DNA from 2 places in the Thauera butanivorans genome. Region 1 is predicted to be linked to the other one. Evidence: predicted binding sites of a transcription regulator. Region 1 holds the regulator's gene; the other holds the start of a gene.

The links. The regulator FNR, encoded in region 1, switches genes on or off when oxygen is low (the NO sensors DNR and NnrR bind a similar motif). The targets are predictions, from matches to a motif close to TTGANCTAGNTCAA.
Region 2: ACNQFN_RS12340 (ribonucleoside triphosphate reductase) is a predicted target of FNR. The motif match lies at 1,826-1,839, and genes of this name have one in related genera.

What each region holds. Positions count from the first base shown of each region.
Region 1 is NZ_CP183038.1:3,368,447-3,373,006, forward strand. It holds gene ACNQFN_RS16315 (sulfite exporter TauE/SafE family protein) at 1-374, opposite strand, end outside; gene hemN (oxygen-independent coproporphyrinogen III oxidase) at 504-1,895, opposite strand; gene fnr (fumarate/nitrate reduction transcriptional regulator Fnr) at 2,042-2,788, shown strand; gene ACNQFN_RS16330 (SirB2 family protein) at 2,848-3,237, opposite strand; gene ACNQFN_RS16335 (Crp/Fnr family transcriptional regulator) at 3,340-4,023, shown strand; gene ACNQFN_RS16340 (PHA/PHB synthase family protein) at 4,033-4,560, opposite strand, start outside.
Region 2 is NZ_CP183038.1:2,522,762-2,527,321, forward strand. It holds gene ACNQFN_RS12330 (CoA-acylating methylmalonate-semialdehyde dehydrogenase) at 1-94, opposite strand, end outside; gene ACNQFN_RS12335 (helix-turn-helix domain-containing protein) at 272-1,741, shown strand; gene ACNQFN_RS12340 (ribonucleoside triphosphate reductase) at 1,901-3,931, shown strand; gene nrdD (anaerobic ribonucleoside-triphosphate reductase) at 3,960-4,157, shown strand; gene ACNQFN_RS12350 (anaerobic ribonucleoside-triphosphate reductase activating protein) at 4,171-4,560, shown strand, end outside.

The DNA.
Region 1 (4,560 bases):
GTCGCGGGCTGGATGCGGCGCCACAGCACGTGGCCGGCACGCTCGACCGGCACCAGCAGGCGGGTGAAGCCGGTGAGATAGAGGCCGAGCGCGATCAGCATCAGGTTGGCGAGCACGTACAGGCCCATCTGCACCGGCAGCATGCCGTCGTACAGCATGCCGACCGAACCCAGCGCGCCCACCACGCCGCCCAGCGCGGTGTAGGTGGTGATGCGGCCTACGCTGTAGGCCAGGTGCAGCGGCCATTGCGGCCTGCGGCCGGGCAGCTGCACCTGGGCGGTGAGCGCGCCGACGATGCCGCCGCACATCGACACGCAGTGCGTGCCGCCGAGCAGGCCGATCAGGAAGACGGCGAAGTAGCCGGTTTCGGGCATGGTCGAAACAGGACCGGTAAGAGGGCCAGGGAGAAAAGCTGCCTATTCTACGCCCCCGGCACGCACGCTGCTGCGGCGCGGTGCCGCAGGCGGGCTCGCCCGTCAGGCAGAGCCCCCCCTGCCCGTCGCTCAGATCACGCGCGAGTAGCGCGCGCGTTCGCGGTCTGCACGCAGGTAGCGGTCGAACACCATGGCGATGCCGCGCACCAGCAGGCGGCCGGCTGGCTCGACGCTGATCCAGTCGCCGTCGATCCTGACCAGGCCGGCCTTCTGCATCTCCTGCAGATCGGCGAGCTCGCTGGCGAAATACTCGCGGAAATCGATCAGGTGGGCGATCTCGATCGACTGCATCGACAGCTCGAAGTGGCACATCAGCGCCTGGATGATCGAGCGCCGCAGCAGGTCGTCCGCGTTCAGCTCGATGCCGCGCAGCACCGGCAGTTCGTCGCGGTCGAGGGCATCGTAGTAGTCGTCGAGCGTCTTGACGTTCTGCGCATACACCGGGCCGATCTTGCCGATCGCCGACACGCCGAAGGCCAGCAGGTCGCATTCGGCCTGGGTCGAGTAGCCCTGGAAGTTGCGGTGCAGCCGGCCCTGGCGCTGGGCGACGGTCAGTTCGTCGTCGGGCTTGGCGAAGTGGTCCATGCCGATATAGACGTAGCCCGCTTCGGTCAGGCGGCGGATGCCGAGCTGCAGCAACTGCAGCTTGGTGTCGGCGGTGGGCATGTCGTCCTGCGAGATGCGGCGCTGCGGCTTGAACAGGCCCGGCAGGTGCGCATAGCTGTAGAGCGAGACGCGGTCGGGCGAGATCTCCAGCACCTGTTCGAGCGTGCGGTTGAAGCTGATGACGTTCTGCCTGGGCAGGCCGTAGATCAGGTCCATGCTCACCGACTTGAAGCCGTTGGCGCGCGCGGCATCGATGACGAGCTTGGTTTCCTCGAAGCTCTGGATGCGGTTGACTGCCCGCTGGACGTCTTCGGCGAAGTCCTGCACGCCGACGCTCATGCGGTTGAAGCCGAGTTCGGCCAGCAGCGCGACGGTGTCGAAATCCACCTTGCGCGGGTCGACCTCGATGGAATATTCGCCATTCGGCACCAGCGTGAAATGCTCGCGCACCGAAGCCATCAGCTGCCGCATTTCGTCGTGCGACAGGAAGGTGGGCGTGCCGCCGCCCAGGTGCAGTTGCGTCACCTGGTGGCCGCCCTCCAGACAGGCGGCCTGCATCTCGATCTCCTTGGCCAGGTATTTCAGGTACTTGGCCGAGCGCCCGTGATCCTTGGTGATGATCTTGTTGCAGGCGCAGTAGTAGCAGATCGTGTTACAGAACGGGATGTGGAAGTATAATGAGAGAGGTTTGCTGACGCCGCCGATGGCTCGCTTGGCAAGCCAATCCTTGAGGGCATCAGCGTTGAATGCCTCGACGAAGCGATCCGCAGTGGGATAGGACGTGTACCGCGGACCGTTGATGTCGAATCGGCGGATGAGCTGCGGATCGAAGATGAGTTCGTTCTGGTCGGTCATGATCTGAAGCTTGAGTGTGTGCCGAACAATGGCAGAACACCACAATATTTTGGTTGACGTGGATCAACGGGCAGGAACAGCCCGGGGTCGATGGACTGGTGAGGGCGCCCGGGACAGTGTCTGAAGGGAACGGAATTATCGTGCAGATGAGGGCAAGCGTGCCAGTGACCATGAACGGGTTGAAGACCGCCTGTTCGCAATGCAATCTCGTGGAGCTGTGTCTGCCCTTCGGCATGTCCGACAGCGAATTGCACCAGCTCGACGAACTGGTCGGCGGGCGCCGCAAGGTCAAGCGCCAGCAGAGCCTGTACCGTGCGGGCGATCCTTTCGAGGCAATCTACGCCATTCGCGCCGGCTCGTTCAAGACCGACGTGCTGCTCGAGGACGGCCGCGACCAGGTGACCGGCTTCCAGATGACGGGCGAAATCCTCGGCCTGGACGGCATCAGCACCGAAAGCCACAGCTGCAACGCGGTGGCGCTGGAAGACAGCGAAGTGTGCGTGATCCCCTACGCCAAGCTCGAGCAGCTGTCGCACGAGGTCGAAGGCCTGCAGCATCAGTTCCACAAGGTCATGAGCCGCGAGATCGTGCGCGACCACGGCGTGATGATGCTGCTCGGCTCGATGCGCGCCGAGGAGCGGCTGGCGGCCTTCCTGCTCAACATGTCGCAGCGCTTCACCGCACGCGGTTTCTCGGCGGCCGAATTCCACCTGCGCATGACGCGCGAGGAAATCGGCTCCTATCTCGGCCTCAAGCTCGAGACCGTGTCGCGCGCCTTTTCCCGCTTCCAGGAAGAAGGCCTGATCGCCGTGCAGCAGAAGCACATCCGCCTGCTCGACACGACCAGGCTGCGCAAGCTGGTCCAGCATCAGACGGCCGGCTGCGGGCGCTGAGAGCGCCTGCTTCCGGCCTGCCTTTGCCCCCTTCCCGTCTCGCTGCCTCGACCGTCCCGTCAGACGACGGCAGCCAGATAGCCCGCAGCGTTCTTGCTCAGCGCCACCGACACGATCCACGCATACACCGCGAGCGCGGCGGCAAACGCGAACAGCCGCTGCGAGCGCGTCTTGCCGCGCTTGAGGGCGACGGTGCCGAGCGCGACGTAGGCGACCAGCCCGATGACCTTGGCCGTCACCCAATCAGCCTGGAACGGATACTGCTGGATCATCACCGCCAGCACGATCGCCGTGATCAGCAGGACGCTATCGACGACGTGGGGCAGCACCCGCGCCGGCAGGCTCTTCAGCAAGGGGCTACCGCTGATCATCCAGTAGCCTCGCAGCAGGAAGCCCAGGATGCTGAGCGCCACGCAGGTGACGTGAAGATGCTTGATGGCGAAATACATGTTCTTCCTTTTTTCCAGGGGCAGCACGGCCGCCGCAGCCCCTGCCCTCAATTAGAATGGAGGCCGACAAACGAGACGGCTTCCCATCAGGAGCGCCCGCACATGGCCAGCACCCCACCAATAGACATCCCCGCGCTGCTCAAGCGCATTCCGCTTTTCAGCGAACTGTCCGCAGCCGACATCGAGCGCATCGCCCGCTACACCCGCGACCGCCACATCGCCCGCGGCGAAGTCCTGTTCCAGCGCGGCGACCAGCCGCATGGCTTTTACTTCGTCGTCTCGGGCCAGGTCAAGCTCGCCTTCTCCTCGCCGCAGGGCACGGAAAAGGTCGTCGAGATCATCGGCCCGATGCAGAGTTTCGGCGAAGCGGTGATGTTCATGAACAAGCCCTACCCGGTGTTCGCCGAGGCGCTGACGGAAACGGCGCTGATCCACGTCGGCCAGGCCGTGGTCAGCGAACTGATCGACCAGGACCCCTCCTTCGCCCACAAGCTGCTCGCCGGCATGTCGATCCGCCTGCACGGCCTGATCCAGGACGTCGAGACCTACTCGCTGCGCTCGAGCATCCAGCGCGTGATCGGCTATCTGCTGCAGGTCGCCGACAGCGACTCGCCCTGCGAGATCGACCTGCCCACCAGCAAGCAGGTGATCGCCTCGCGCCTGAACCTGACGCCCGAAACCCTGTCGCGAATCTTCCACGATCTCAGCGAGTCCGGCCTGATCAGCGTGCACGGCAAGCACATCACGCTGCACGATCCTGCCCGCCTGGCACGCCACCAGGTCTGAGCACGCGGCTCAGGACTCCAGCACGTAGCTTCCCGGTGCCGGGCACAACGCCGGGAAGCTGTCGTTCGCGACCGGCCGCGCCTCGACCTCCGGGCCGACGCGCGGCTTGAGCCAGCGCATCCAGTCCTCCCACCAGCTGCCCTGGTGCTGCTCGGCACGTTGGTGCCAGCTATCGGCGGTATCGGAACGGCGTGCATCCGCGACCCAATAGCGCCGCTTCGGCGGATGAACGATCGGATTCAGGATGCCGAGGATGTGCCCCGAGCTCGACAGCACGTAGCGCCGGCTGCCGACCACGTGGTTGTTGATGGCGAAGGTCTGGCGCCAGGGCGCGATGTGGTCATCCTCGGCCGCGACTGCGTACATGGGCTGGCGGATCAGCGACAGGTCGAGCTTTTCGCCGGCGACTTCGAGGGCGTTGGGCTGGATCAGCCGGTTGTGCAGGTAGAGCTCGCGCAGATACCAGGCATGCATCGCATACGGCATGCGCGTGGAATCCATGTTCCAGTACAGCACGTCGAAAGGCGGTGGCGTCTC
Region 2 (4,560 bases), 850 kb from region 1:
CCACGTCGCGCCATTCGGTGGTGCGCGATTCGACGAATTCGCCGTTGATCAGCAGTTTGACGGTGGGGATGGTGCTGCTTTGGGTCGTATTCATGGGTGTCTCCTTCCGGTTCTCGTTGCGGCTGCGCGGACATGCCTGCCGTGTTCGACCGCATCGTATTTACATGCCTTGAAATCATCAATAAGCTATTGATGTAAAAGAGAAATCATGTAAATAAATTCGCAATGGAAAGCGTGAAATTGCGAATCATGTGAACGAGGAGGCGAGGTCTTGAACCACAAGCTGTTCATTGGCGCCCGCCTGCGCCGCCTGCGTGAGCAGGCAGGCTTGAACCAGGCCGCGATGGCTGCCCGGCTGGGTATTTCACTGAGCTATGTCTGCCAGCTGGAGAACAACCAGCGCCCGGTGAGCGCCACCGTGCTGCTGAAACTGGTCGAGGCTTTCGACTGCGAAGTGAGCGATTTTTCGGAGGAGCAGGACCGGCGCCTGCTGGGCGAACTGAGGGACGTGTTCCGCGATCGCCTGCTGGCCGGGGAGGGCGTGGGCCAGGCGCAACTGGTGCGCATGGTCGAGCAGGTGCCCGAACTGGCCAGCGCCTTCGTCGGCCTGGTCCAGCGCCACCAGCGTCTGCAGGACGAATATGCGCAGTTGGCCGATCGCTTGCACGGCGATCAACTGCCGACGCTGCTCGCACCGTTGCCGCACGAAGAGGTGCGTGATTTCTTCAACCGGCGCGACAACTACATCGATACGCTGGATGCGTTGGCCGAGGAGCGGGCGGGCAGGGGAGGATTGGTGCCGGGCGAGCGTGCCGCGGCCCTGCGCAGGATCCTGCATGACGAGCATGGCATCGAGGTCGAAGGGCTCGGCAACACCGCTGCCGACGGCATGCTGCGGCGTTTCGATGCGCGCCGCAGCCGCCTCGCAGTGGCGACGCATCTGTCGGACGCCCAGCAGGCCTTCCAGATCGCCACCCAGCTGGCGCTGATCGCACACCGTGATGTCATCGAGGCGGAGATTGCCGCCGCCGGTTTTTCCGATGCGCAGACCAGCGCCCTGGCACGGCAGGGGCTGGCACATTACTTTGCCGGTGCGCTGCTGCTGCCCTATGGTGATTTTCGCGCCGCGGCACGCAGCTCGCGCTACGACATCGAGGCTTTGCAGCGGCGCTTCCACGTCGGCTTCGAAACAGTCTGCCATCGCCTGTCGACGCTTCAGCGAAGCGGTGCCCGTGGCGTGCCCTTCTATCTGGTGCGGGTGGACCAGGCCGGCAACATCTCCAAGCGCCAGAGCGCGACGGCTTTCCATTTCGCCCGTCACGGCGGTGCCTGCCCGCTGTGGCATGTGCACGATGCCTTCACTCAGCCGGGGCGCATCCTCACCCAGGTGGCGGAGATGCCCGACGGTACGCGCTTCTTCGGCATCGCCCGCAGCATCGGGCGCGGCGGCGGCGGCTGGCGGGTGCCGCGCAAGTCCTTCGCCATCGGCCTGGGCTGCGAACTGAGCCATGCCCGGGAGCTGGTCTATGCCGACGGCCTGGACCTCGACGCGCAGCGCGAGGTGGTGCCGATCGGCCCCGGCTGCCGCGTCTGCCCGCGCGCCGACTGCGTGCAGCGCGCATTTCCGCCAGCCGGCAAGCTGCTCGAAACCGGCGTCGATGTCGAGTTCCTGACCTCCTACCGCTTCGAGGACGAAGGGCGCAAGCACAGCGGGAACAGGGCGGCAGCCGCGCGCGGATAGGCGTGCCGGCGCAGCTTCCGGCCCTGCTGCCGATCCATCCGGCATTAGTGCAAACGCGGGCGGCAAGCTCGGATGGAGATCTTATTGATGTATGTCAAATCAACATGTAGTTGTTTGAGTGAAAAATTCAACTACATTTAGTGCATCAAGGGGACGAAAATGCAGAATCCGCCCGAACCCGCCAGCGTGATCAGCGCACGCAGGGTGATCAAGCGCGACGGCCGTCGCACTGCTTTCGATGCCGGCAAGATCCGTTCCGCGCTATCCCGTGCGGGCCGGGCCAGCGGCGAATACGGCGACGACGAAGCGGCCCGTCTCACCGAGCGGGTGCTGCGCGTGCTCGCCCACCGCTTCGGCAATCAGGCGGTCGGCATCGAGCAGATCCAGGACGTGGTCGAAGAAACGCTGATCGCCGACGGCCTCGCCGCCACCGCGCGCGCCTACATCGTCTACCGCGAACGGCACGCGGCGCTGCGCGGCGAGCGCAAGGTGCAGGTCGATGTCGAAAGCTCGGTCAATGAATATCTCACCCGCGCCGACTGGCGGGTCAATGCCAACGCCAACCAGGGCTATTCGCTGGGCGGGCTGATCCTCAACGTCGCCGGCAAGGTCACCGCCAACTACTGGCTGTCGCACGTCTACCCGCCCGAGGTCGGCGCCGCGCACCGCGAGGGCGACCTCCACATCCACGACCTGGACATGCTGTCCGGCTACTGCGCGGGCTGGTCGCTGCGCACCCTGCTGCACGAGGGCCTGAACGGCGTGCCGGGCAAGGTGGAGGCCGGTCCGCCCAGGCACATGTCCAGCGCGGTGGGGCAGATCGTGAACTTCCTCGGCACCATGCAGAACGAATGGGCGGGGGCGCAGGCCTTCTCGTCCTTCGATACCTACATGGCGCCCTTCGTGCGCAAGGACAACATGCGCTACGAGGAGGTGCGCCAGCACATCCAGGAACTCATCTACAACCTCAACGTGCCCTCGCGCTGGGGCACGCAGACGCCGTTCACCAACCTCACCTTCGACTGGACCTGCCCGGACGACCTGAAGGAGCAGATCCCCGTCATCGCCGGCGAGGAAATGCCCTTCGCCTACGGCGAGCTGCAGGCCGAGATGGACCTGATCAACCGCGCCTACATCGAGGTCATGTCGGCCGGCGACGCCAAGGGCAGGGTGTTCACCTTCCCGATCCCGACCTACAACATCACTCCGGACTTTCCGTGGGAGTCGGACAACGCCGCGCTGCTGTTCGACATGACGGCCAAGTACGGGCTGCCCTACTTCCAGAACTTCGTCAATTCCGAACTCCAGCCCAACATGGTGCGTTCCATGTGCTGCCGCCTGCAGCTCGACCTGCGCGAACTGCTCAAGCGCGGCAACGGCCTGTTCGGCAGCGCCGAGCAGACCGGCAGCCTGGGCGTGGTGACGGTGAATTGCGCGCGCCTGGGCTATCTGCACCGTGGCGACGAGGCCGGCCTGTTCTCCCGCCTCGACCGCCTGCTGGAGATCGGCCGCGACAGCCTGGAGATCAAGCGCAAGCTGATCCAGCGCCTCATCGACCAGGGCCTGTTCCCCTACACCAAACGCTACCTCGGCACGCTGCGCAACCACTTCTCCACGCTGGGGGTGAACGGCATCAACGAGATGATCCGCAACTTCAGCAACGATGCCGAAGACATCACCACCGAACGGGGCCACGCCTTCGCCGTGCGCCTGCTCGATCACGTGCGCGCCCGCATCACCGCCTTCCAGGAGGAAACCGGCCACCTGTACAACCTGGAGGCCACCCCGGCCGAGGGCACCACCTACCGCTTCGCCCGCGAGGATCGCAAGCGCTGGCCGGACATCCTGCAGGCCGGCACCACCGAGCAGCCGTACTACACCAACTCCTCGCAACTGCCCGCCGGCTTCACCGACGACCCCTTCGAAGCCCTGGCCCGGCAGGAGGCGCTGCAGCGCAAATACACCGGCGGCACCGTGCTGCACCTCTACATGGGCGAGCGCCTGTCCAGCGGCGAAGCCTGCAAGCGACTGGTGCGCCGCGCGCTGGAGAACTTCCGCCTGCCTTACATCACCGTGACGCCGACCTTCTCGATCTGCCCGGCGCACGGCTACCTGGCCGGCGAGCACGCCTTCTGCCCGAAGTGCGACGAAGAGCGCCTCGCCGCCAAGCGGGCACGGCTCGCCGCCTGACATTCCACTTTTCCACAAGGAGCACACCATGAACATGCACACCGCCAGCGAAACCCGCCATCTCGCCGACGCCGTCACCCTCAGCGACGAAGAGCGCCAGCCCTGCGAAGTGTGGACCCGCGTGATGGGCTACCACCGCCCGGTCGCCAGCTTCAACACCGGCAAGAAGGGCGAGCACGCCGAGCGCCGCTTCTTCGCTGAGAATCGCTGCGGCCTCGGTGGCTGAAGCAGGCTCCCCCATGTCCAGCCTGCGCGTCGGCGGCTTCGTGCCGCTGACCACCATCGACTTTCCCGGCCGGCTGGCCGCCGTGGTGTTCTGCCAGGGCTGCCCGTGGCGCTGCAGCTACTGCCACAATCCGCAGCTGATCCCGGCGGGGGCGGAAGCGGAGCGCCCATGGCAGGCAGTGCTGGACTTCCTCGAACGCCGCCGCGGCCTGCTCGACGGCGTGGTGTTCTCCGGCGGCGAACCGACCCTGCAGGCGGCGCTGCCGCAGGCCTTGCGCGAAGTCCGCGCACTCGGCTTCGAGACCGCGCTGCACACTGCAGGCATGTATCCCGACCGCCTCGCCGCGCTGCTGCCGCTGCTCGATTGGGTGGGGCTGGACATCAAGGGCCCGGCCGAACACTAC